Regions from separate parts of the Pseudomonas sp. 05L36 genome, predicted to be linked through region 2. Evidence: predicted binding sites of a transcription regulator. Region 2 holds the regulator's gene; each other region holds the start of a gene.
What was found. Region 2 encodes FliA, which starts transcription of late flagellar genes. Its sites were predicted from a motif close to CTAAAGTTTNNNNNNNNNNNGCCGNTAA; they were not measured.
Positions count from the first base shown of each region.

Region 1: AC1DKH_RS09815 (methyl-accepting chemotaxis protein) is a predicted target of FliA. The motif match lies at 2,704-2,731, and genes of this name have one in related genera.
Region 3: flgM (flagellar biosynthesis anti-sigma factor FlgM) is a predicted target of FliA. The motif match lies at 3,830-3,857, and genes of this name have one in related genera.
Region 4: motA (flagellar motor stator protein MotA) is a predicted target of FliA. The motif match lies at 1,883-1,910, and genes of this name have one in related genera.

Region 1 covers NZ_JBFTOU010000007.1:20,162-25,749, forward strand. Annotated here, with positions in the region: gene AC1DKH_RS09805 (glycerophosphodiester phosphodiesterase) at 1-390, shown strand, start outside; gene AC1DKH_RS09810 (PepSY domain-containing protein) at 598-903, shown strand; gene AC1DKH_RS09815 (methyl-accepting chemotaxis protein) at 964-2,589, opposite strand; gene AC1DKH_RS09820 (transporter) at 2,863-3,885, shown strand; gene AC1DKH_RS09825 (inorganic phosphate transporter) at 4,128-5,588, shown strand, end outside.
Region 2 covers NZ_JBFTOU010000026.1:60,434-66,021, reverse strand. Annotated here, with positions in the region: gene AC1DKH_RS24110 (chemotaxis protein CheA) at 1-870, opposite strand, end outside; gene AC1DKH_RS24105 (protein phosphatase CheZ) at 925-1,713, opposite strand; gene AC1DKH_RS24100 (chemotaxis response regulator CheY) at 1,735-2,106, opposite strand; gene fliA (RNA polymerase sigma factor FliA) at 2,275-3,015, opposite strand; gene fleN (flagellar synthesis regulator FleN) at 3,012-3,842, opposite strand; gene flhF (flagellar biosynthesis protein FlhF) at 3,959-5,287, opposite strand; gene flhA (flagellar biosynthesis protein FlhA) at 5,299-5,588, opposite strand, start outside.
Region 3 covers NZ_JBFTOU010000008.1:248,475-254,062, forward strand. Annotated here, with positions in the region: gene flgC (flagellar basal body rod protein FlgC) at 1-297, opposite strand, end outside; gene flgB (flagellar basal body rod protein FlgB) at 301-708, opposite strand; gene cheR (protein-glutamate O-methyltransferase CheR) at 1,079-1,906, opposite strand; gene AC1DKH_RS12065 (chemotaxis protein CheV) at 1,952-2,884, opposite strand; gene flgA (flagellar basal body P-ring formation chaperone FlgA) at 2,968-3,726, shown strand; gene flgM (flagellar biosynthesis anti-sigma factor FlgM) at 3,894-4,220, shown strand; gene AC1DKH_RS12080 (flagella synthesis protein FlgN) at 4,269-4,736, shown strand; gene AC1DKH_RS12085 (flagellar brake protein) at 4,829-5,575, shown strand.
Region 4 covers NZ_JBFTOU010000015.1:70,124-75,711, reverse strand. Annotated here, with positions in the region: gene AC1DKH_RS17005 (rhodanese-like domain-containing protein) at 1-232, opposite strand, end outside; gene AC1DKH_RS17000 (HDOD domain-containing protein) at 274-1,812, opposite strand; gene motA (flagellar motor stator protein MotA) at 1,980-2,831, shown strand; gene motB (flagellar motor protein MotB) at 2,835-3,863, shown strand; gene AC1DKH_RS16985 (toll/interleukin-1 receptor domain-containing protein) at 3,915-4,406, opposite strand; gene AC1DKH_RS16980 (caspase family protein) at 4,406-5,365, opposite strand; gene AC1DKH_RS16975 (TIR domain-containing protein) at 5,368-5,588, opposite strand, start outside.

The DNA.
Region 1 (5,588 bases), on a different contig from region 2:
CCCAGGTCCAAGGTGACATTTGCCGAGTCCGGCGAAAAGGACAAGGCCGCGTACTACGCCGCACAGGAACCGAAGGACAAAGCCGAATTCCAGCGTTGGGTCGACTACGCCAAGACTCAAGGCGCCATCGGTACCGGCCCGTCCGCCGCACTGACCCAGGGTGGCGACCAGAGTTACTCCGATCTGGTGCAACCGTGGATGAACCAGTACACCCACGATCAGGGCTTGCTGGTGCACGTGTACACCATCGACGAAGCGGTGGACTACCAGAAAGTCATGGAAGCCGGTGTCGACGGCATCTTCACCAATCGCGCCAGTGAATTGCTGAAGTTCTATAAACGCCCGGCGGCGGCGAGTGTGGCGCAGGTGCTACAGAACAACGGCTACTGATGCCGAATTGCACAAAACCTGTGGGAGCGAGCTTGCTCGCGATAGGGCCATCAGCTTCAACATCCACGTTGACTGACCCTCCGCTTTCGCGGGCAAGCCACGCTCCCACAGGGATTGATGCAGGACATGTCGGGGGTTTTAAGGGTGGATTAATTTACACAAGGTAACCTGATCTCACTTGAACGGATCACCCAAGGAAAGAAGCCCATGAAGACCCTGACTGCTTTGTTGACCGCTGCAACCCTGACCTTCGCCGCGGGCCTGGCCCAGGCCGATGTGCGAGTCGATGAGATCCCGCAACTGGTCAAGGACGGCAAGATCAAGTCACTGGAAGATCTGAACAGGATCGCGCTGGATCTGCATCCGGGTGCAACGATCACCAAAACCGAACTGGACAACTACTTCAACGGTTACGAGTACGAAGTCGAACTGCGTGATGCCAAAAACGTCGAGTGGGATGTGGACATCGATGCCTCCAACGGCAAGGTCCTGAAGAACAAACAGGACACCTGATCCCGAAGCGCACAAAAGCCGCACGATTGAGAAGTCGTGCGGCTTTTGTGCATTCTGGACTCAAGCGCTCAAACGCGCCGTCACCTCGTTCAACTGCCCCGACAAACCATGCAGGTTGCTGCTGGCCGCTTCAGTGCGCTGCACGTTGTCCAGGTTGGTACTGGCGATGCTGGTGATCTCGGTGAGGTTGCGCGAGATGTCTTCGGCCACCGAGGTCTGCTCTTCGGCGGCAGTGGCGATCTGGCGGTTCATGTCACGGATGGCTTCCACGGCCAGGGTGATGCGTTCGAGCATGGCGCCGGCCTCGGTCACTTGCTGCACGCTCTGCTCGCTGCGCGACTGACCGCTTTCAATCGCCTGGGCTGCTTCGATTGCACCGGTCTGCACGGTCTGAATGATCTGGTTGATCTCGATGATTGACGCTGCCGTGCGCTGGGCCAGGCTGCGCACTTCATCGGCCACCACCGCGAAACCGCGTCCGGCCTCACCGGCGCGGGCCGCTTCGATGGCCGCGTTGAGTGCCAGCAGGTTAGTCTGTTCGGCGATGCCGCGAATCACTTCCAGCACTTTGCCGATGCGCCCACTGTCAGTTTCCAGTTGGCGGATGACCGTGGCGGTGTTGGCGATTTCGCCGCGCATTTGGGTGATGGTGTGGATGGTGCCCTGCATGACTTTTTCGCCCTGCTGGGCGGACTGGTCGGCATCATCGGCGGCCCGTGCCGCTTCGGCGGCATGACGGGCCACTTCCTGTGCGGTAGCGGACATTTCGTTCATCGCCGTGGCCACCTGATCGGTGCGGTTGAACTGCTCGTTGGTACCGCCGGCCATCACGGTGGCGATCGAGTTCAACTCACCGCTGGCGCTGTCCAGGTCAGACGCGCTGCGCTGCAAACGGCTGAAGGTTTCGGCGAGGAAATCGCGCAGGGTGTTGGCGGCCATCGCCAGTTTGCCCAACTCGTCCTGGCGAGTGCTGGCCACGCGCTCGCCAAAACGACCCTGGCTGAGTTGCGCCACGTATTCGATCAGTTTGCGGATCGGCTCGACCAGGTTGCGGTTGACCAGCCACAGGCTCAGCAGGCCGATCAGCAAACCCGAAACCAGCATCACCATGATCCCCAGCATCACCGTGCGATCGGCAGCGGCGCTGATCAGCGTCGATTGTTCGGCGCCCTGCTTGCGCAACTCGCTGACCAGTTCACTCATTTGATCGCTGGCCGCGCGGTCCACGCCCTTGACCGCCGCGTCGCCTGCCGTCGGGTCACCACCGGCGGCCACGAACGCGTCCCGGCCCTTCTGATAGGCCGCGCCCAACTGGCGATGTTCGTCACGCAAGCGCTCGATGCGGCTCTTGAGTTGCGGCTCGATGCCCTTCTGCCCGGCCAGCTCGCCGAGGATGTTCTGCACATCGCGCTGACGGTCTTCGAATTGCCCCCAGTACTTGCTCAGGTCCGCCGGTTGCTTGCCGCGCAACAGGACGTTTTTCCACTCCTGCACCTGCACCTTGAATTGCAGGTTGGCTTCATCGATCAATTGCGAGGTATGCAGCGGGCCTTCGATCAGATTGGCGTAGCTCTGCACGCCGCTGGACAGGAAGTGAAAGCACGCCAGCGCGATCAACAGAGTCGCCAGCAGGCTGCCGCTCAGCAGGGCGAGAATTTGTGCTCTCAGGGACTTTTGCAAAAGCATCGGATGGTACTCATGACGGGAATGAGGCACGCCCCGGTAAGGCGTGAAAAGTGTCCGGACTTCCCTGTCTGCGGTCCCGGCCGATGGCCGGCGGCGCGCAACTCAACCCAAGCGTGATCGGCAAGCCAGAGCGGTTCTTGAGAAAATTCCGACCGCCGGTAGTGCAATCGTTTGCGTTATTTTCCCGTCACAAAACCGTCATCCCCGCTTGCGATGATGCCGTTCAAGTGAACCTGCGAAACCTGCGACAGGCGTCTCCCCTTGCGAGCCCTCATGAACCACAGCATCGATCACAGTCATCGCGACACGGATCTGTTCGGCCTGCTCTATGGTTTCAGCTTTCGCCCCGGTGAGGCCGGTCGGGAAATCAATTCCGCCGAGGCCTTGCAGTACCTGCAACAACCGCAAAGCGATGAGCAATTTCTCTGGCTGCACCTGAACCTCGCCCATGCCGCGTGCGAACGCTGGATGAAAAGTCATCTGGAGTTGCCCGAGGAATTTTTCGAGGCGCTGCACGAAGGCTCGCGCTCGACGCGCATCGAGCATGTCGATTCGGCGCTGCTCGCGGTGGTCAACGACGTGGTGTTCAACCTCAGCAACATGGTCTCGTCGGATGTCTCGACCCTGTGGGTGTGCGCCCGCAGCCAATTGATCATCAGCGCCCGTCTGCAACCGCTGCACTCGGTGGACAAACTGCGCTCGTCGGTGAAGGCCCGGGAATGCTTTCGCTCCCCGCTGGAGTTGCTGGTGCATTTGCTGCGCGACCAGGGTGAAGTGCTGACCCAGATCGTGCGCAAGACCAGCCAGAGCGTGGATCAGATCGAAGACGAATTGCTCTCCTCGCGCCTGTCGACCAACCGCGCTGAGCTGGGCGCCAATCGCCGGGTGCTGGTGCGCTTGCAACGGCTGCTGGCGCTGGAGCCAGGCTCCTTGCTGCGCCTGCTCAACCGGCCACCGCAATGGCTGCAAAAGGAAGACGTGAAGGAGTTGCGCAAATCCACCGAGGAGTTTGCGCTGATCATCAACGACCTCACGGCGCTGGGTGAGCGGATCAAGCTGTTGCAGGAAGAGATCGCCGCCAACATCAACGAACAGACCAACCGCACGCTGTTCACCCTGACGGTGGTAACGGTGCTGGCGCTGCCGATCAACATCATCGCCGGTTTCTTCGGCATGAACGTCGGCGGCATTCCGCTGGCCGGTGATCCGGAGGGTTTCTGGATCCTGGTGGCGCTGGTCGCGACCTTTACCGTGATCGCCGGGCGCTGGGCGTTTCGCAAGCAGCAGGATTATTGAACGCACCCGGCCCCCTGTGGGAGCGAGCTTGCTCGCGATAGCGGTGGATCAGTCAACATCAATGCTGGCTGTACCGACGCCATCGCGAGCAAGCTCGCACACAGGTTCCAGGATTCACTTCCACAAACAGGTGACTTCAGATCAGCGGGCTGCAAAAACCTAAACACTGGCCCAAAGCAGTCTCCCTGTAACAATTGGCAACGATTATCACTGGTACACCTCCCCCCTCAGGAATGTCCGTGATGGCTACGCCCTCCTACACCGCCGCCCCGGCACCCGCCAGTAGCGCCAAACCACTATTCGACAAGAAACCCGGCCTGCTCACCATCGTGGTGTTTTTTGCCGTGCTGGCCATCGGCTTATTGTTTACCGCCTACAGCCTGATGCACGACATGAGCGAACTCGGCACGGTGGTCACCACCTGGACGCCGTTTCTGCTGCTCGGCGTGGCGCTGCTGATTGCCCTGGGCTTTGAGTTCGTCAACGGCTTCCACGACACCGCCAACGCAGTGGCCACGGTGATTTACACCCACTCGTTGCCGCCAAACGTTGCGGTGGTCTGGTCCGGTTTCTTCAACTTCCTCGGGGTGCTGCTGTCCAGTGGCGCGGTGGCGTTCGGCATTATCGCCCTGCTGCCGGTGGAGCTGATCCTGCAAGTCGGTTCGTCCGCCGGTTTCGCCATGATCTTCGCCCTGCTGATCGCCGCGATCCTGTGGAACCTCGGCACCTGGTGGCTGGGCCTGCCAGCGTCGTCATCGCACACCCTGATCGGCTCGATCATCGGGGTCGGCGTGGCCAACGCCCTGATGCACGGCCGCGACGGCACCAGTGGCGTGGACTGGGCGCAAGCCACCAAGATCGGTTACGCGCTGTTGCTCTCGCCACTGGTCGGCTTCGGCTGCGCCGCACTGCTGTTGCTGGCCCTGCGCGCGTTCGTCAAGAATCGTGCGCTGTACAAGGAGCCAAAGGGCGAGACCCCGCCGCCGTGGTGGATTCGCGGCCTGTTGATCGTGACCTGCACTGGTGTGTCGTTTGCCCACGGTTCGAACGACGGTCAGAAAGGCATGGGCCTGATCATGCTGATTCTGGTGGGCACGCTACCAATGGCTTACGCCTTGAACCGCACCATGCCGGCCGATCAAGCGTTGCAGTTCGCCGCGGTCGCCGAAGTGACCCAGCAAGCGCTGGTCAAGGCGGCACCGCAATCGCCCCCCGCCGACCCACGCGCGGTGCTGTCCGAATACATGCGCAGCAAGGAAGCGACCCCGCAACTGGTGCCGGCGCTGGCTGCGCTGACCGGCAGCATCGGCGCCCAGGTCAAGGGATATGGCTCGCTGTCGAAAGTCCCGGCCGAGGCCGTGGGCAACGTGCGTAACGACATGTATTTGAGCAGCGAAACCATTCGCCTGATGGACAAGAACAAGGTCGGCAATTTCGACGCCGACACCAACGGCAAGCTGCAATTGTTCAAGCAACAGATCGACAACTCCACGCGGTTCATTCCGCTGTGGGTGAAAATCGCCGTGGCCATCGCCCTGGGTCTGGGCACCATGGTCGGCTGGAAGCGCATCGTGGTGACCGTCGGCGAGAAAATCGGCAAGACCCACCTGACCTACGCCCAGGGCGCCTCGGCAGAAACCGTGGCGATGCTGACCATCGGCGCCGCCGACATGTTCGGCCTGCCGGTGTCGACCACTCACGTG
Region 2 (5,588 bases):
CTCATCGAGCAGCGATTCAAATTCGTGATCGCTGATCAGATCGCTGCCGACCGCTGCAGCGGTTGGCGCGGCAGCAGCCGGTACGGAAGCAATGGCCGACTCCAGCGCATCGACAGCGAAGTTACCCTTGCCGTGCAGTTGGTCGAGCAGTGCTTCGAATTCGTCGTCAGTAATATCGGAGCTGTCGCCGGCCGCTTTCGGGGCCTCTGGCGCAGCTGGCGCCGGGACCACCGCGTCAACGGCGAACTGGCCCTTGCCGTGCAGTTGATCGAGCAACGACTCGAACTCGGCATCGGTGATTTCATCGCTGACCGGCGCAGAAACAGCCGCCGGCGCCTCGGCCTTGGCCTTGGCCTTGACGGCGTTCAGCGAGTCCAGCAGTTGTTCGAATTCATTGTCGGTGATATCGCCCGATTCGCTTTCTGCCACAGACTCTTCAATCACTTCGGCGACAGGTGCTGATGCGGCCTCGTCAGCCGATTGCGGCTCGGCCAGACGGGCCAGCGCCGCGAGCAGTTCAGGTGTCGCAGCGGTGATCGGGCTGCGTTCGCGGACTTCGCTGAACATGCTGTTCACCGCGTCCAGCGCTTCGAGAACCACGTCCATCAGTTCCGAGTCGACGCGACGCTCACCCTTGCGCAGGATGTCGAACACGTTCTCGGCGATGTGGCAGCACTCCACCAGCTCGTTGAGCTGAAGGAAGCCGGCGCCCCCTTTTACAGTGTGAAAACCGCGAAAAATTGCATTGAGCAGATCCGCATCATCCGGACGGCTTTCCAGCTCGACCAGTTGCTCGGACAGTTGCTCTAGAATCTCGCCGGCCTCAACCAGGAAATCCTGAAGGATCTCTTCATCGGCGCCGAAGCTCATTAAGGGGGTGCTCCTACAGGTCTAAAAACCCAAAAAACCTAAAATTCTAAAACTCTAAAATCCCAGGCTGGATAACAAATCGTCCACATCGTCCTGACCGGACACAACGTCTTCTCTTTTATCGGCATGAATCTGCGGACCTTCACCCTGAGAGAGATGTTTTTGTGGATCTTTTTCTGCAAGCATCGCTTCACGGTCATGTTCGATGCCCGCAAAGCGGTCCACCTGACTGGCCATCAGCACGAGCTTGAGCAGGTTGCTTTCAACTTCGGTGACCAACTGGGTCACTCGCTTGATCACTTGCCCTGTGAGGTCCTGGTAATCCTGGGCGAGCAGGATGTCGTTGAGGTTGCCCGACACCGCGCGATTATCCGTGCCGCTGCGCACCAGGAAGCCGTCGACCCGGCGGGCCAGTTCACGAAACTCTTCGGCGCCGACTTCGCGACGCATGAAGCGTCCCCAGTCCGTGCTCAAGGCCTGGGCTTCATCCGCCAGGCCATTGACCAGCGGCGTGGCACTTTCCACCAGATCCATGGTGCGGTTGGCCGCAGCCTCGGTCAGCTTGACCACATAGCCCAGACGCTCGGTGGCGTCGGTGATCTGGGACACTTCTTCGGCTTGCGGCATGTGCGGGTCAATCTGGAAATTGACGATCGCGCTATGCAGTTCGCGAGTGAGCTTGCCCACTTCCTGATACAGGCCGCGGTCACGGGTCTGGTTGAGCTCATGGATCAATTGCACCGCGTCGCCGAACTTGCCTTTTTCAAGGCTCTCGACCAATTCGACGGCGTGTTTTTTCAGGGTCGACTCAAAGTCGCCCAATGAAGTTTCGTTATTGCCCATAGCTCCCCCGTGGCGCACTCATCAACCGATGCGTTCGAAAATCTTCTCGATTTTTTCTTTCAACGCCTGGGCCGTGAAGGGTTTGACCACATAGCCGTTAACGCCGGCCTGGGCCGCTTCGATGATCTGCTCGCGCTTGGCTTCAGCGGTCACCATCAGCACCGGCAGGTGCTTGAGCTTTTCATCGGCACGCACGTGGCGCAGCAGATCGATACCGGTCATGCCAGGCATGTTCCAGTCCGTTACCAGAAAGTCGATGCTTCCGCTGTTGAGCACCGGAATGGCGGTAGTGCCATCGTCGGCCTCGACGGTGTTGGTGAACCCAAGGTCACGCAGCAGGTTCTTGATGATCCGCCGCATCGTTGAGAAGTCATCAACGATGAGGATTTTCATGTTCTTGTCCAATTCGACCTCCAAGCAGTCTTAAACGCGCCCAGCACCTGGACGCGCCATTTCAATCAATCCGGCAAAGCACTCGATGACTGTCTGGAGCACAACAGATCGCGACCGGCGCAGTTCAACACCACACCGGCCTCGTTCGCAGTGTCCCCCACACTGCCTTCAGCGCGCTCGCCACTCCCCCAAACGCCCCCGCAAACGGGCCGCGCACTGGCTGTGTAACTGGCTGACCCGAGATTCGCTGACCCCCAGGACCTCACCGATTTCCTTGAGGTTCAACTCTTCGTCGTAGTACAGCGCCAACACCAGTCGCTCACGCTCCGGCAAATTGGCAATCGCCTCCGCCAGCGCAGCCTGGAAGCGTTCATCTTCCAGATCGCGTGACGGCTCGATATGAGCACTCGCGCCATCCTCGTGCAGACCTTCGTGTTCGCCGTCCTGCAACAGGTCGTCGAAACTGAACAGCCGGCTGCCCAGGGTGTCGTTCAAAATCCCGTAGTAATCGTCGAGACTCAATTGGAGTTCGGCCGCAACTTCGTGATCTTTAGCGTCACGGCCGGTTTTCGCTTCAATCGAGCGAATGGCATCGCTGACCATGCGCGTATTGCGGTGAACCGAACGTGGCGCCCAGTCCCCCTTGCGCACTTCATCGAGCATGGCGCCGCGGATTCGAATGCCCGCGTACGTCTCGAAACTGGCGCCTTTGCTGGCGTCATATTTGGTCGACACCTCAAGCAGGCCGATCATCCCGGCCTGGATCAGGTCTTCGACCTGGACGCTGGCCGGCAGGCGCGCCAACAAGTGGTAGGCAATGCGTTTAACCAGCGGCGCGTAACGCTCGATCAGCTCGTACTGCGCATCACGCGCCGATTTTTTGTAGAGGTTGTAACCGCTTGCTGTCATAGAACCGGTCCTGCTGTCTGCTGCACGAGGCGCTCGACGAAAAACTCCAGGTGCCCGCGCGGGTTGGCAGGCAGCGGCCAGGTATCGACCTTCTGTGCGATGGCCTTGAATGCCAGCGAGCACTTGGAACGGGGGAAGGCCTCGTAGACGGCGCGCTGCTTCTGCACGGCCTTGCGCACGCTTTCGTCGTAGGGCACCGCGCCGACGTATTGCAGGGCGACGTCGAGGAAGCGATCCGTGACCTTGGTCAACTTGGCGAACAGGTTGCGCCCTTCCTGCGGGCTCTGGGCCATGTTGGCCAGGACGCGGAAGCGGTTCATGCCGTAGTCACGGTTAAGCAATTTGATCAAGGCGTAGGCGTCAGTGATCGAGGTCGGCTCGTCGCACACCACCAGCAGCACTTCCTGGGCTGCGCGAACGAAACTGACTACCGAGTCACCAATGCCCGCAGCGGTGTCGATCACCAATACGTCGAGGTTGTCGCCGATATCGCTGAAGGCCTGGATCAGGCCGGCGTGTTGCGCGGGGCTCAGATGCACCATGCTCTGAGTGCCGGATGCGGCCGGAACGATACGGATGCCGCCGGGTCCCTGCAGCAGTACATCGCGCAGTTCGCAGCGGCCCTCGATCACGTCGGCCAGGGTACGTTTGGGTGTCAGGCCCAGCAGAACGTCGACGTTCGCCAGCCCCAGGTCGGCGTCCAACAGCATGACGCGCCGGCCAAGCTCAGCCAGAGCCAGGGACAAGTTCACTGACACATTAGTTTTCCCGACGCCACCTTTGCCGCCGGTCACCGCGATCACCTGTACGGGATGCATGCTGCCCATGTTATTTCTTTACCTTGTCTTGCATAGACGGAGGCCACATTACTGGCTGCGCGTTCACAAACGGAACAATGCATGGCAGACCATCGATGTAGGTACAAAAACTGTTCATTACTACCTTAGCCAACCTGCTTGGTTTGGCTGTGGTAAATATCAGCGAACATGTCAGCCATGGCTTCTTCGCTGGGTTCTTCCTGCATTTGCACGCTGACGGCGCGACTGACCAACTGATGACGGCGCGGCAGATGGAGATCATCCGGAATCCGCGGGCCATCGGTCAGGTAGGCCACCGGCAGCTCATGACTGATGGCCAGGCTCAACACCTCGCCCAGACTAGCCGTTTCATCCAGTTTAGTCAGGATGCAGCCCGCGAGCCCGCAACGCTTGTAACTATGATAGGCGGCGGTTAGAACCTGTTTCTGGCTGGTGGTTGCCAGGACCAGATAATTTTTCGAGCGGATGCCTCGACCGGCCAGGCTTTCGAGTTGCATGCGCAGGGCCGGATCGCTGGCCTGCAGGCCGGCGGTATCGATCAGCACCACGCGCTTGCGCAGCAAGGGTTCCAGCGCCTGCACCAGGGACTGGCCCGGATCGACGTGGGTCACCGACACATTGAGAATGCGCCCCAGGGTCTTGAGCTGCTCCTGGGCACCGATGCGGAAGCTGTCCATGCTCACCAGTGCAATGTTCTGCGCGCCGTACTTGAGCACGTAACGGGCCGCCAGCTTGGCCAGGGTGGTGGTCTTGCCCATGCCGGCTGGGCCGACCATGGCGATCACACCGCCCTCTTCCAGCGGCTCGACTTGCGGGGTAACGATCATGCGCGCCAGGTGCGCCAGCAACATGCGCCAGGCCTGACGAGGTTCTTCGATTTCGCTGATCAGCGCCAGCAGGTCGCGCGACAACGGGCCTGACAGACCAATGCGTTGCAGGCGACGCCAGAGGTTGGCCTGGTCCGGACGGCTGCCCTGCAGCTGATTCCAGGCCAGGGAGCCGAGTTGTACTTCCATGAGTTCGCGCAGGCTGTTGAGTTCGAAACGCATCGAGTCGAACGCGCGCGGGTCCACGCCAGTGGAGGCTGGTGCAGCGGGCGGTGCGGGGCGACGGGGTTCGGCGTAGGTCGGCTCGATCAACGGCTCGGCTGCGGTGAGCGGCAAGCCGGCGAACAACTGGCGATTGGTCGCATTATCGCTCTCGCCGACGCCACGCAGGCTCAGTTCGGCCTGGGCAGTGACGATCCGCGACTGAGTCTTGCGCAGCTCGTCTTCGAGTTCCATGTTCGGAACCCGCGGCGCCAGCGCCGACAACTTGTAATCCAGCGCTGCCGTCAGCTCGACACCCCCGGCGATCCGGCGGTTGCCAATGATGGCGGCATCAGCGCCCAGCTCATCGCGAACCAGCTTCATGGCCTGACGCATATCGGCGGCGAAAAAACGCTTAACTTGCATAAACCACTACCTCAGCCGTTGGGCCCTACTGTCGCAACGATGGTCACTTGCTTGTTGTCAGGGATTTCCTGGTAAGCCAACACGTGCAAACCCGGGACTGCGAGCCGGCCGAATCGCGAGAGCATCGCGCGAACCGGACCGGCCACCAGCAGAATCACCGGTTGACCTTGCATCTCCTGGCGCTGCGCTGCGTCGATCAACGAACGTTGCAGCTTCTCAGCCATGCTTGGCTCCAGCAGAACGCCCTCTTCCGAGCCTTGTCCGGCCTTTTGCAGACTATTGAGCAATATCTGTTCCAACC
Region 3 (5,588 bases), on a different contig from region 2:
ATCGGCCGCCGGATGGTTCGGCTCGTAGCGCGCCTCGAGGTTGCTCTGGTCTTCGACCACCCCCAGCACCTGCACGCCCTGACCGGCGGCATCCTGGTTCTGGAACAGCGAGTCGCTGCCGCCGCTCTGGCCGCCCTGGAACATGGTGGCGAACACTGGATGACGCGCGCGGTAGGTCTGGTCGATGCTCGACGAAACCGTCTCGGCGTTGGCGATGTTCGAAGCGACGGTGTTCAAACGCGTGGTCTGCGCACTCATGCCGCTACCGGCAATGTTGAAAACACTGGATAGAGACATGGCTTACTCTCCGCGCAGGGCTGACACCAGCCCTTTGAATTTGCTGTTGAGCAGGGTGAAGCTGGCCTGGAAGCCGATCGCGTTTTGCGCGTAGTTCGACTGTTCCAGCTGGGCGTCCACGGTGTTCTGGTCGATCGACGGTTGCATCGGCGTGCGATACAGCAACGACTCGTCGCCATTGCCCAGGCCTTCAGCCTCGATGTGACGGCTGTTGGTCATGTTCAGGGCGAAGGTGCCGCTTTTGGTTTTCTCGTTCTGCTCGGCGAGCACTTTCGAGAAGTCCAGGTCCCGAGCCTTGTAGTTCGGGGTATCGGCGTTGGCGATGTTGTTGGCCAGGACTTCGGCACGCTGGGCGCGGAAGCCCAGGGCTTGTTCGTGGATACCGAGCGCTTTATCGAAGCTGATGCTCATGTCGGGAAACCTTCGGGTGACCTGATTTTTCGTAGGATCAACTTAGCAAGCCCCATGCCAATTCAAAAAAGCCCGGAAACCGGGGCTTTGCCGGCCATGGCAACGCGGCAATGCCAGAAAAGCGGCAACGGTTTTCCGCCGCATGCCGCTTTTCTGCCGCCTCCTTACCCTTTTCAGAACACCGCCGGCCACTGTGGGAGCGAGCCTGCTCGCGATAGCGGTGTGTCTGGCAAAGTTGAACTCGACTGTCAGGACGCCATCGCGAGCAGGCTCGCTCCCACAGGGAAATGCAGTGCTTGCGAGAAATCATCAGGCACAAAAAAACGGGAGTCCCTGAGGACTCCCGTTTTTTATGCGCGCCACTTTTGCATCACTTCGCCTGGTAAATGATCCCCGGGCTGCACTGGACCATCTGGTAATGATCCGGCAACCCGTTCAGCGCTTCGGAAGCACCGAGGAACAGGTAACCGCCCCGCTTCAACGTGCTGTGGATGCGCAACAGGATGTCCTTCTTCACCTCGGCGGAGAAGTAGATCAACACGTTGCGGCAGAACACGATGTCGAACTTGCCCAGACTCGCGTAGCTGTCCAGCAGGTTGAAGGAACGGAATTCCACGCGGCTCTTGATCGGCGCCTTGATCGCCCAGCGTCCCGGTCCTTTCGGGTCGAAATAACGCTGCAGACGCTCGGGCGACAGACCGCGGCCGATGGCCAGGCTGTCGTACTCACCGGTCTTGCAGTTGTTCAGCATGGTGCCGGACAGGTCGGTGGCAACGATCTGCACACCCATCCTCAACTGACCCATGTTGACCCGCTCGAACTCGTCGATGGACATCGACAGCGAATAGGGTTCCTGGCCCGACGAGCATGCCGCCGACCAGATGCGCAGGCGCTGGCCGGGACTGGCCTTGATCGCTTCGGGCAGGACCTTGTTCTTCAAGACTTCAAACGGGTAGGTGTCTCGAAACCACAGGGTTTCATTGGTGGTCATGGCATCCACCACCTGCTCGCGCAAACCGCTGCGCGGTTGCGTCTGCATGCGCTGAACCAGCTCACCCAAAGACTTGATGCCTTGCTGTTCCATCAGTTTGTTGAGACGGCTGGAGACCAGGTACTGCTTGTTTTCACCGAGCAAAATGCCACAGGCTTTTTCCAGGAATACCCGGAACTGTTCGAAATCCAAATTACCCGTAGACAATGATGCCGCCTCTTAAATCGTGTTGACTGCCTGGGGTGCGAACCCCTAGCTGAAATCTGCTGCTTTGATCCGGTCGACTACCCGGGATGCCAGGTCATCAGGACGGAATTTGGCCAGGAAGTCATCGGCACCGACCTTCTTGACCATCGCCTGATTGAATACCCCCGACAACGAAGTATGCAGGATGATATGAAGCTTTTGCATGCGCGGGTCGTTGCGGATTTCCGCCGTCAGGGTGTACCCGTCCATCTCCGGCATCTCGATGTCGGAGATCATCATCAGGAACTCTTCTTCCGGTTTCTTGCCCTCGTCGACCAGTTTGCGCAGGTAATCCAGCGCTTGCCGACCATCGTTCAACGCCACCACTTCGACGCCGACCGTTTGCAGGCAACGCGTGACCTGCTTGCGCGCCACCGACGAGTCATCGACCGTCAGCACTCGCAACGAAAGCGCCTTGTGCCGGGTTTCGACATCCACCACACCCACGGAAATCGCTTCCGGCGTCGGTGCCACTTCCGCCAGCACCTTCTCGACGTCGATGATTTCGACCAACTGATTGTCGACCCGCGTCACCGCCGTCAGGTAGTGATCGCGCCCGGTGCCCTTGGGCGGCGGATGGATCTCCTCCCAGTTCATGTTGACGATGCGCTCCACCGAGCGGACCAGGAAACCCTGGGTCTTGGTGTTGTACTCCGTGATGATCACGAAGGGATTGTTCTTGTCCTTCAACGCACCGGAGCCAGTCGCCATTGCCAGATCAAGGATCGGAATGGTCGCCCCCCGGATGTTCGCCACGCCGCACACGACAGGACTGGACTTGGGCATCAGCGTCAGTTTGGGGCATTGCAGCACCTCCCGAACCTTGAACACGTTGATCCCGTACAGCTGCTGGCCGTCGAGACGGAACAACAACAGCTCAAGGCGATTCTGCCCCACCAGTTGCGTGCGCTGGTTTACCGAATCCATTACACCAGCCATGCCCAGACTCCTACACCAACGCCAAGTGTTGTTGCGACGCGCCTTCATCACTAAACGGCACGGCGCTTGCTTTTTTAATCGTTATGAACACAGAACCGACATTTTTCCGACGCCTGACCACACCCTGCCGAAAATTGCTCGGCGTGCTGGCGGCTGTTTGCCTGTTCAACGCTGGCAGCCCTGCCCTTGCTGACGCGGTTACCTTGCCTGACATGCTTATCGGCGTCACTCAGGGCTTTCTTGAATTCACCGTAGAAGACTATCTGGCTACCAGCCAAACGGAAGGTCGCTACGAGATCCAGGTCAACCCGCTCGATCCGCGTATGCACATGCCCATGTGCGACAAGGAATTGACAGCAACCCTTGAGAGTCCCAAGCCGTTGGGACGGGTTACGGTCAAGGTCCGCTGCGAGGGCGCTTCCCCCTGGACAGTCTTCGTACCCGCTCAAGTCCGCCTGTTTCGCGATGTCGTGACCAGCGCCCGGCCACTGCGCCGCGCAGCCATTGTCGAACCTGGGGATGTGGTCCTGCGCGAGCGCGATATCAGCCTCATCAGCCAGGGCTACCTGACCTCTCTCGATCAGGCGATCGGGCAGCGACTGACCCGACCAATGGTCGCCGACCAGGTGATTACCCTGGTGCATATCGAACAGGCCGAGGTCATCCGCAAGGGTGATCAGGTGGTGATTACCGCCCGCAGCGGCACGCTCAGCGTGCGCATGCCGGGCGAAGCCCTGTCAAACGGCAGCCTGAGCGAACAGATTCGGGTGAAGAACCTCAATTCCCAAAGGGTCATCAAGGCGCAGGTCATGGCGCCGGGGCAGGTGGAAGTGTCCATGTAAGGCGCTCAGTTCATCGGAATGTGGCACTTGCCGCGGCTGTTCCCTAGACTGTGTTCCAGGCACGGTAAGCGCTGGCGCGCGCAAGGTTCATTGATAAATGGGCCTAAAGTTTTCCAGGGAATGGCCGAAACCATGGCAAGCGTCCAAATTCCCAGAGGTTTTTTATCATGGTCATCGATTTCAGCCGTTTGAACAGCTCCTCGTCCCTTACGGGCAGTACACGTACCAGCGCCAGCAAGGAAAGCGCCGAAGCCGGCAAATCCTTGCCGCTGGAGTCCGCGGCCGAACAGGCCGGTACCGTCAAAAGCGGGGAATCGGTACATCTCAGCGATGAGGCTCAACAGTTGCAGAAGGTCACTGACAAGCTGCGCGATCAACCCGCCGTCGACAACGCCCGCGTGGCCGAGTTGAAAGCAGCGATTGCCGATGGCAGCTATAAAGTCGACAGCAACCGTGTAGCCAGCAAACTGCTCAACTTCGAAGCCCAGCGCTAGGCCACCGCCAGCGCCAGGCTTTTGGACGCTTAAAACCCAAGGCCAGCCATGCACGACACTCAATTACTGCAACTGATCACCGACGACTTTGCTCCAGCGCAACACCTGCTGGAACTGCTGCAGACCGAATCCCTCGCATTGCATGGCCGCGACATGCCATTGCTCGAGGACATCCTGGCGCAGAAACAGGCATTGGTCGTTTTGCTCGAACAGCATGGCCGCAAGCGCAGTGAAGTCCTCGCCAGCCTCAACCTGCCGACCAACCGTGGCGGTCTGGAGCAACTGGCCAGCCAGTCGAGCATTGGCGAGCAGTTGCTGGCGCAAAGTGACGTGCTGACCGATCTCCTGGCCCAGTGTCAGGCCATCAACGCCAACAACGGCCAGTCGATCCTCACTCAGCAGGCCGCTACGGCCACCCAGCTGAAAATCCTCACCGGCGGTGAAACCCCGGCGCTTTACGATGCCAGCGGAACATTCTCCAAGCTTGCCAAGCCGCGCCCGCTCAGTCAGGCATGAACCGGTCAATGCCCCCGCTCTATCAAGACGCGCAACATACTGGCAAACTGCCACCCAGCCGTAGTCAAATTTTGTCTGGAGATTGATTAACCGTGTCCAATGCCTTATCCGTGGATGATGCTCCGCAGCCACCCAAGGTGCTCTCCACGCCCTTGGAAATCTCCAGCAACCTGCGCCAGCTGCTCGAAAGCCATGACCCGCTGATCATTACGTTCCACGAGCGCAGCCAGCGCTTCCAGAGCTACCTGGTGGACCTGGACCGTGACAGCAATATGATTGCCCTGGACGAAATGATTCCCCGTGACGGCGAGCGCTACCTGCTGGCGGGCGAGCCGTTCAGGGTCGAAGGCTTTCACGAAGGCGTACGCATAGCCTGGGAAAGCAACGGCCAATTGAACATCGACGAATCCGGTGGCAGCCGCTGCTATCGTGGCACCCTGCCCGATGAAGTGGTGTACCACCAGCGCCGTAATGCGTTCCGTGCGGCACTGAAGCTGGCACAACTGGTCAACGTCAACCTCGACGGCGAAAAGCTCAAGGCCTCCATCAGTGGCAAGCTGCTGGATATTTCCGCTACCGGCTGCAAACTGCGTTTCGACGGTGACATCACTGGCAGCCTGCAACTGGGTCAGGTTTACGACCGCTTCAGCGCCGAACTGCCCTTTGGCAAGATGACCGCGCCGGTCGAGTTGCGTTATCTGCACTTCGAAGAAAAAATCTCCACCACCTTCGCCGGCGTTCGCTTCCATAACATGAGCGGGCTGGTGCAGCGTCAGGTCGAACGCTTCGTCTACCAGTTGCAACGCGAAGCGCGTCGCTTCGACAAAGACGATCTCTGATGTAGCACGGCCC
Region 4 (5,588 bases), on a different contig from region 2:
GTCCCAGCTCACCAAACAGCGCTTCGAGTGCGGCCTGCGGGGGCATCAGTCCCGGGGCGGGGGCCTGGCCGAGCTGCGTGCGTTTCGGATCGACAAAGTGCGCGCCGGGAATGTGCCCTTCGGCGTAGCGGGCGGCACTGGTCAAGTCCACCAGAATCAATTCGCGAGCGTCGAGGCGAGGGAGCAAGTCGCTCGGCTCGATCACCAGCGGCAAGCCAGAGAAGTCAGGCATGTGAGGTCTCCAGAGCACAAAAGGGGGGATTGTAGCGCAGCTTATTGGCCACGGTGGCTAAAGCTGTGCAGGGCTTTCTCGATGCACTGCGCGGTTTTGCCGAAGGCCTGTACGGAAATTTCCGAAAACGGTCCGCCGCCCTGGTCCGCCACGACGATCATGATCACCCGGCCATTATTGACCAGCGAGCGTAGCAGCAGGTGTTCGCCGCTGAACTGCGAACGCAGGCTGTTGGGCAGCAGCGCCGAGAATTGCGCGTTGTTGGCTGGCGTCAGGCGCACCTGGGCCTGTTGCGCGAGCAGGCGTTGCAACACGTTGCTCTGGCTGACCACGAAGTTCAACCCGGCCGCTTCCTTCGGCAGACCGGCCGTCTGGTGCGCGCGCAGGTTGGCTTGGGTGCGGTCGGCCATCAGGATCATCACCCGACGCATGCCGCAGGCTGCGAGGGCGTCCCGGGCGGCGATGGTCAGGTGCATGGCGTTGGTGAAGCGACTCGGCTCGGCCAGCAATTCGGCACATTGCTTGCGCCACTTCGCCAGGTCTTCGGCGGTGGGTGCCGATGCCGGCAGCAGCCCGGCGTGGATACGATTCGTGCCCCACGGCCAGATCAGTGATTCGGCGGGGTGCCAGAGGTCGGGCATGGCGTGTTGGCGTGCGCTGTTGACAGCTTGCTGGTGCAGTTGCTGTTGCACCTCGTCCATCGGCATTTGCAGGTAAAGGCTGGTCAGGAATTGCCAGCGCTCACTGTGCGGGCTGTCCCAGGCGTGTTGCGCCGACAGTGCCAGCCCATTGGCCAGCAATACCGTATTGGCCGGTTGATTGAGCCAGCGGCGCAGGGTCGGGTCGTCATCGAGACGGTTCTGCTGGCGCAGTGGATGCTCGCTGTCACGGGCGATGCGCAGGACTTTCACCAGTTCCCGCTGTTCAGTGAGCAGCAGTCGATAGCCCTGCTGCACCCAGATCGGCAAGCGCCAGATCTCCACCATCGCCTGGCCGATCTCCAGCAGGCGTACGCCAAGCAATTGCTTTTCGACTTTGCATGCGGACTCGCCTTTGTGGATGACCCGCAACTCCCATTCTTCGAGCAGTTTTGGATGGGTCAGCGCCAACGGCCACAGGGGCGAAAGAAACAGCAGGCTGCCCCAGTGGATGTCCTGCCACAGCCGCGCCAGGCGGCTGGCGAAAAAACCGTTGGCCTGTTGCGTGGCGTGCTGGCTGATCATCTGCAGCTGACGCAAGGCTTTGGGGATCTCGGACCGGGGTTCGGCGGGCAGGCGCGCGAGCAGTTCTTCCGTGCGCTTCAAGCCGAGGCGGTTGATTGCAATTTCAAGGTTTTCCGCAGGTTCGGTCATGCTGCCATGGGTATGCCGGTTGGCTTCGCGAATCACGCTCAAGGCCAGGGCCGGACTGCCTTGCATCAAGTCAGCGATGTCGCGCAGCGAGCTGCGATTGTCACGGATGGCCTTGCAGACCCGGTCGTGGCTGGCTTGCGGAACCGGCAGGCGTACGCCATCGAGAAGCTTGACCCAGCCTTCGAGAGTGGTCGGTTTCGGGGTTGGAACGTTCGTTTCGTTAACCATGGTGGGAGGCGATCATCGTCAACATTACCTGTGCCCGGATGGGGTCAAATCAGTTTTTCGCCTGAACTGGCTATAGTCTGGCGCAGTTTTGCCGATAAGGAGAAGAAGAGATTTTTTAACTTCCGAATATGACCTTGAACCCGACTCAGTAAGTGCTCTCCTAACCTATGGCTAAAATTATCGGCATCATCGTCGTATTCGCGAGCGTGCTCGGCGGATACGTGCTTTCCCACGGCAAGATTGCCGCCTTGATCCAGCCTTTCGAGGTCATGATCATCGGTGGCGCCGCCCTTGGTGCATTCTTGCAGGCCAACCCCGGCTACATGACGATGCACGTGCTCAAGAAGTCCCTGGGCATGTTCGGCTCGCGTTTCAATCACGGCTTCTACCTTGAAGTGCTGGGCCTGATCTACGAGATCCTCAACAAGAGCCGCCGCGAAGGCATGATGGCCATCGAAGGCGACATCGAAGATGCCGCCGCGAGCCCGATCTTCGCCAAGTACCCGACGGTCCTCAAGGACGAGCGCATGACCGCGTTCATCTGCGATTACCTGCGCATCATGTCCTCCGGCAACATGGCTCCCCACGAGCTGGAAGGCCTGTTCGACATGGAGCTGTTCAGCCTCAAGGAAGACCTGGAACACCCATCCCACGCCGTAAACGGCATTGCTGACGCCATGCCCGGTTTCGGTATCGTCGCGGCGGTACTGGGGATCGTGGTGACCATGGCTTCGCTGGGTGAGGGCGATCAGAAGTCCATTGGCCTGCACGTGGGTGCGGCACTGGTGGGTACCTTCTTCGGTATTCTCGCCGCCTACGGCTTCTTCGGCCCTCTGGCCCATTCCCTGGCCCACGATGCCAAGGAAGAACTGAACGTCTACGAAGCCATCAAGGCCTCGTTGGTGGCTTCGGCTTCCGGCATGCCGCCATCGCTGGCCGTGGAGTTCGGGCGCAAGGTCCTGTACCCGGCGCACCGTCCAAGCTTCGCCGAGCTGGAACAAGCGGTTCGCGGTCGTTAAGTTATGGAAAACAATCAGCCGATAATCATCAAGCGCGTCAAGCGCATCGCCGGCGGGCACCACGGGGGCGCCTGGAAAATCGCCTTCGCCGACTTCGCCACGGCGATGATGGCGTTCTTTCTGGTGTTGTGGCTGCTGTCCACCGCCACGCCGGAACAGAAGATTGCCATCGCCGGTTACTTCAAGGACCCGATCGGCTTTTCCGAAAGCGGTACGCCGTACATCATCGATCTGGGCGGCACGCCGACCCTGGCGCCGGAAAACACCCTCAACCCTGAAGTGAAGTCCCAGCCGCAGCCGGACAAGGTCACCATCGATACCGACCAGGTCGAAGGCATGGCCGAGCAGGTCGAAAAGGAGCGCCTCGAGCTGTTGCTGCAAGAGCTGCAGAACAAGGTCGAAGAAAACCCGCAGCTGCAGAAGTTCAAGGATCAGATCCTGTTCGAAATCACGCCGGACGGCCTGCGTATCCAGATCATGGACGCGGAAAACCGCCCGATGTTCGACTCGGGTTCAGCCCGTCTGAAACCGTATTTCGAAGACATCCTGCTGGCCATGGCCGACACCATCAAAGCGGTGCCGAACAAGATCAGCATCAGCGGCCACACCGATGCCAAGCCGTACACTGGCACGGGTGACTTCGGTAACTGGGAGCTTTCGGCCAACCGTGCCAACGCCGCTCGGCGTGCGCTGGTGGCGGGCCGCTATCCGGATGCGCAGGTGGCGCGGGTGGTCGGTTATGCCTCGTCGGCCCTGTTCGATCGCGAGCATCCGTTCAATCCGGTGAACCGCCGTATCGACATCGTGGTGCTGACCAAGAAAGCCCAGCGTGCGATCGAAGGTTCGCAAGGGGCGGAGCCTACGCCTGATGTTCCGCAAGGTTCGGCTGCACCAGGCGCCACACCGGCTGCACCGGTCGACCCGAACGCGTTGCCGGCGGACAAGGAACCGCTGCCGGCTCATGAACTGCGTGAGCGTCTGAACCTGTTCGATGATCCGGCACCGAAACCGGGTGAGCCGCCCAAGCAGTGACCGACAAAAAAGCCGACAGCGATGTCGGCTTTTTTGTCGGCGTTTTCTACGTTAAAAGCCGCGGGTGATTCGGGATTTGAGATCGGCGTGAAAGCGATCCGCATTGGATTTGTTGACGCTGCGCACCGACTCGCTACCTGTCACCGATTCCAGCGACATCGAGCGCTTGAGTGTCGCTTCGTTGCGATAGGCATCGATAAAGAACTCGATGTCCCGGTCGCTGATCAGCTTCGGCCATTTATCGAGGTACAGCGGCAGCTCTGTCGGGCCGGTCTTGAACGAGCAGATACGCCGATTAGTGATAGTCGCCTCGCCGATTTCGAACGGCACCCACCAGGACAGCGCGGTTTTCTCCGACACCACCGCCAGCAGGTGCGTGCATTCGCTGATGTTGCGGGTGATCACCCCGGTGATGTCATCGGTGGTCTGGGATTCGATATCCAGTACGTCGAGGTAGGTCTTGATATTGGCCTGGATCAGGCGCCCGTTGATTTTGACCGCGTGGGCGCGATCCATGTGGCGGTAGCTGATAAACACTGGCATCAGAAATGTCCCTTGATCGCGAGTTCGCGGTAATAGGCGCCGAGGGCGGTGAGGCGGCAGCCGGTGGCGTGGATGGCGGCGTAGTACATGTGTTCGGCGTCCACCGGTTCGACCAGGCTGTGGCGGTTGCACTTTTGCAGTTGGGCGAAGACTTCGCCGTGTTCCGGGTTGAACTCGGGTTCGGTGGGCTCAAAGCTGGAGGCGAGGGGGTACACCGACTCCGCTTCGGCAAACCATTCGGGGAGTTTGCGCAGGATTTCCTTGGGGATCAGCGGCGACACTTCGCGCAGGGAAATGAACTGCGAGACGTTGGTCTTGAACACCGGACGCTGTTCCCAGGCGTCGAGGGCATTGTCGACAAACGAATAAAGGCTGCCGGGGGTGATCTTGCCCAGGATGTTCGCGGCTCCACCGTGCAGGGCCTGGAGCAACAATCCGGTGAACACGCCGTGATGCACGCCCTCCATCGCCGGCTCTTCCTTTTTGCAGGCGGTCAGGATGGTCATGCCTTCGCCGACCACGCTGCCTTCACTGCGCAAGGCGCGCAGTTCGCCGGCCGAGCCGCTCTGGCAACAGTCGAGAATGATCACTTTGTTTTTGATCTTCGTGGCTTTGCTCGCCCAGTTGAGAATGTCGCTGAGGCGAATCCCGTCCTTGGCGCTCTTGTAATCCTGCGGGATCAACATGCCTTCGTCGGTGTCGGTATCGAAGCTGCCGTGGCCGGCGAAATACAGCAGCGCGACATTGCAGTCCCCGGCAAACAGCTCGCGGATCTGATCTTCGAGTTTTTCCCGGCTCAGGTAGTCCTCGGCGGAGGTCAGTACGATGTTCTTGAAGTTCGGATCGCCATTGGCATCGGTCTTCAAAACGGACGCCATGGCCATGGCGTCATTGCTGCAACCGCTCAGGCGCGATACATGGGTGTAGTCGTTGATGCCGATAAACAGTCCCTTGCGCATGGTTACACCGCCGTATGCTGGCGAATTGCATCGATGATGCTGTTGGTGTTCCACGCACATTCGGCATGTGCCGCGTCACGTACCACCGTGGAAATGCGCTCGGCACCGAACGGCTTGATCGCAATGATCACCTTGCCCATGCGCTTGGCGATCTCGATTTCCTTGTTGATCCACTTGCTGTAGGTGGAGTACATCCCGGCCATGATCAATACCGCCGAACACG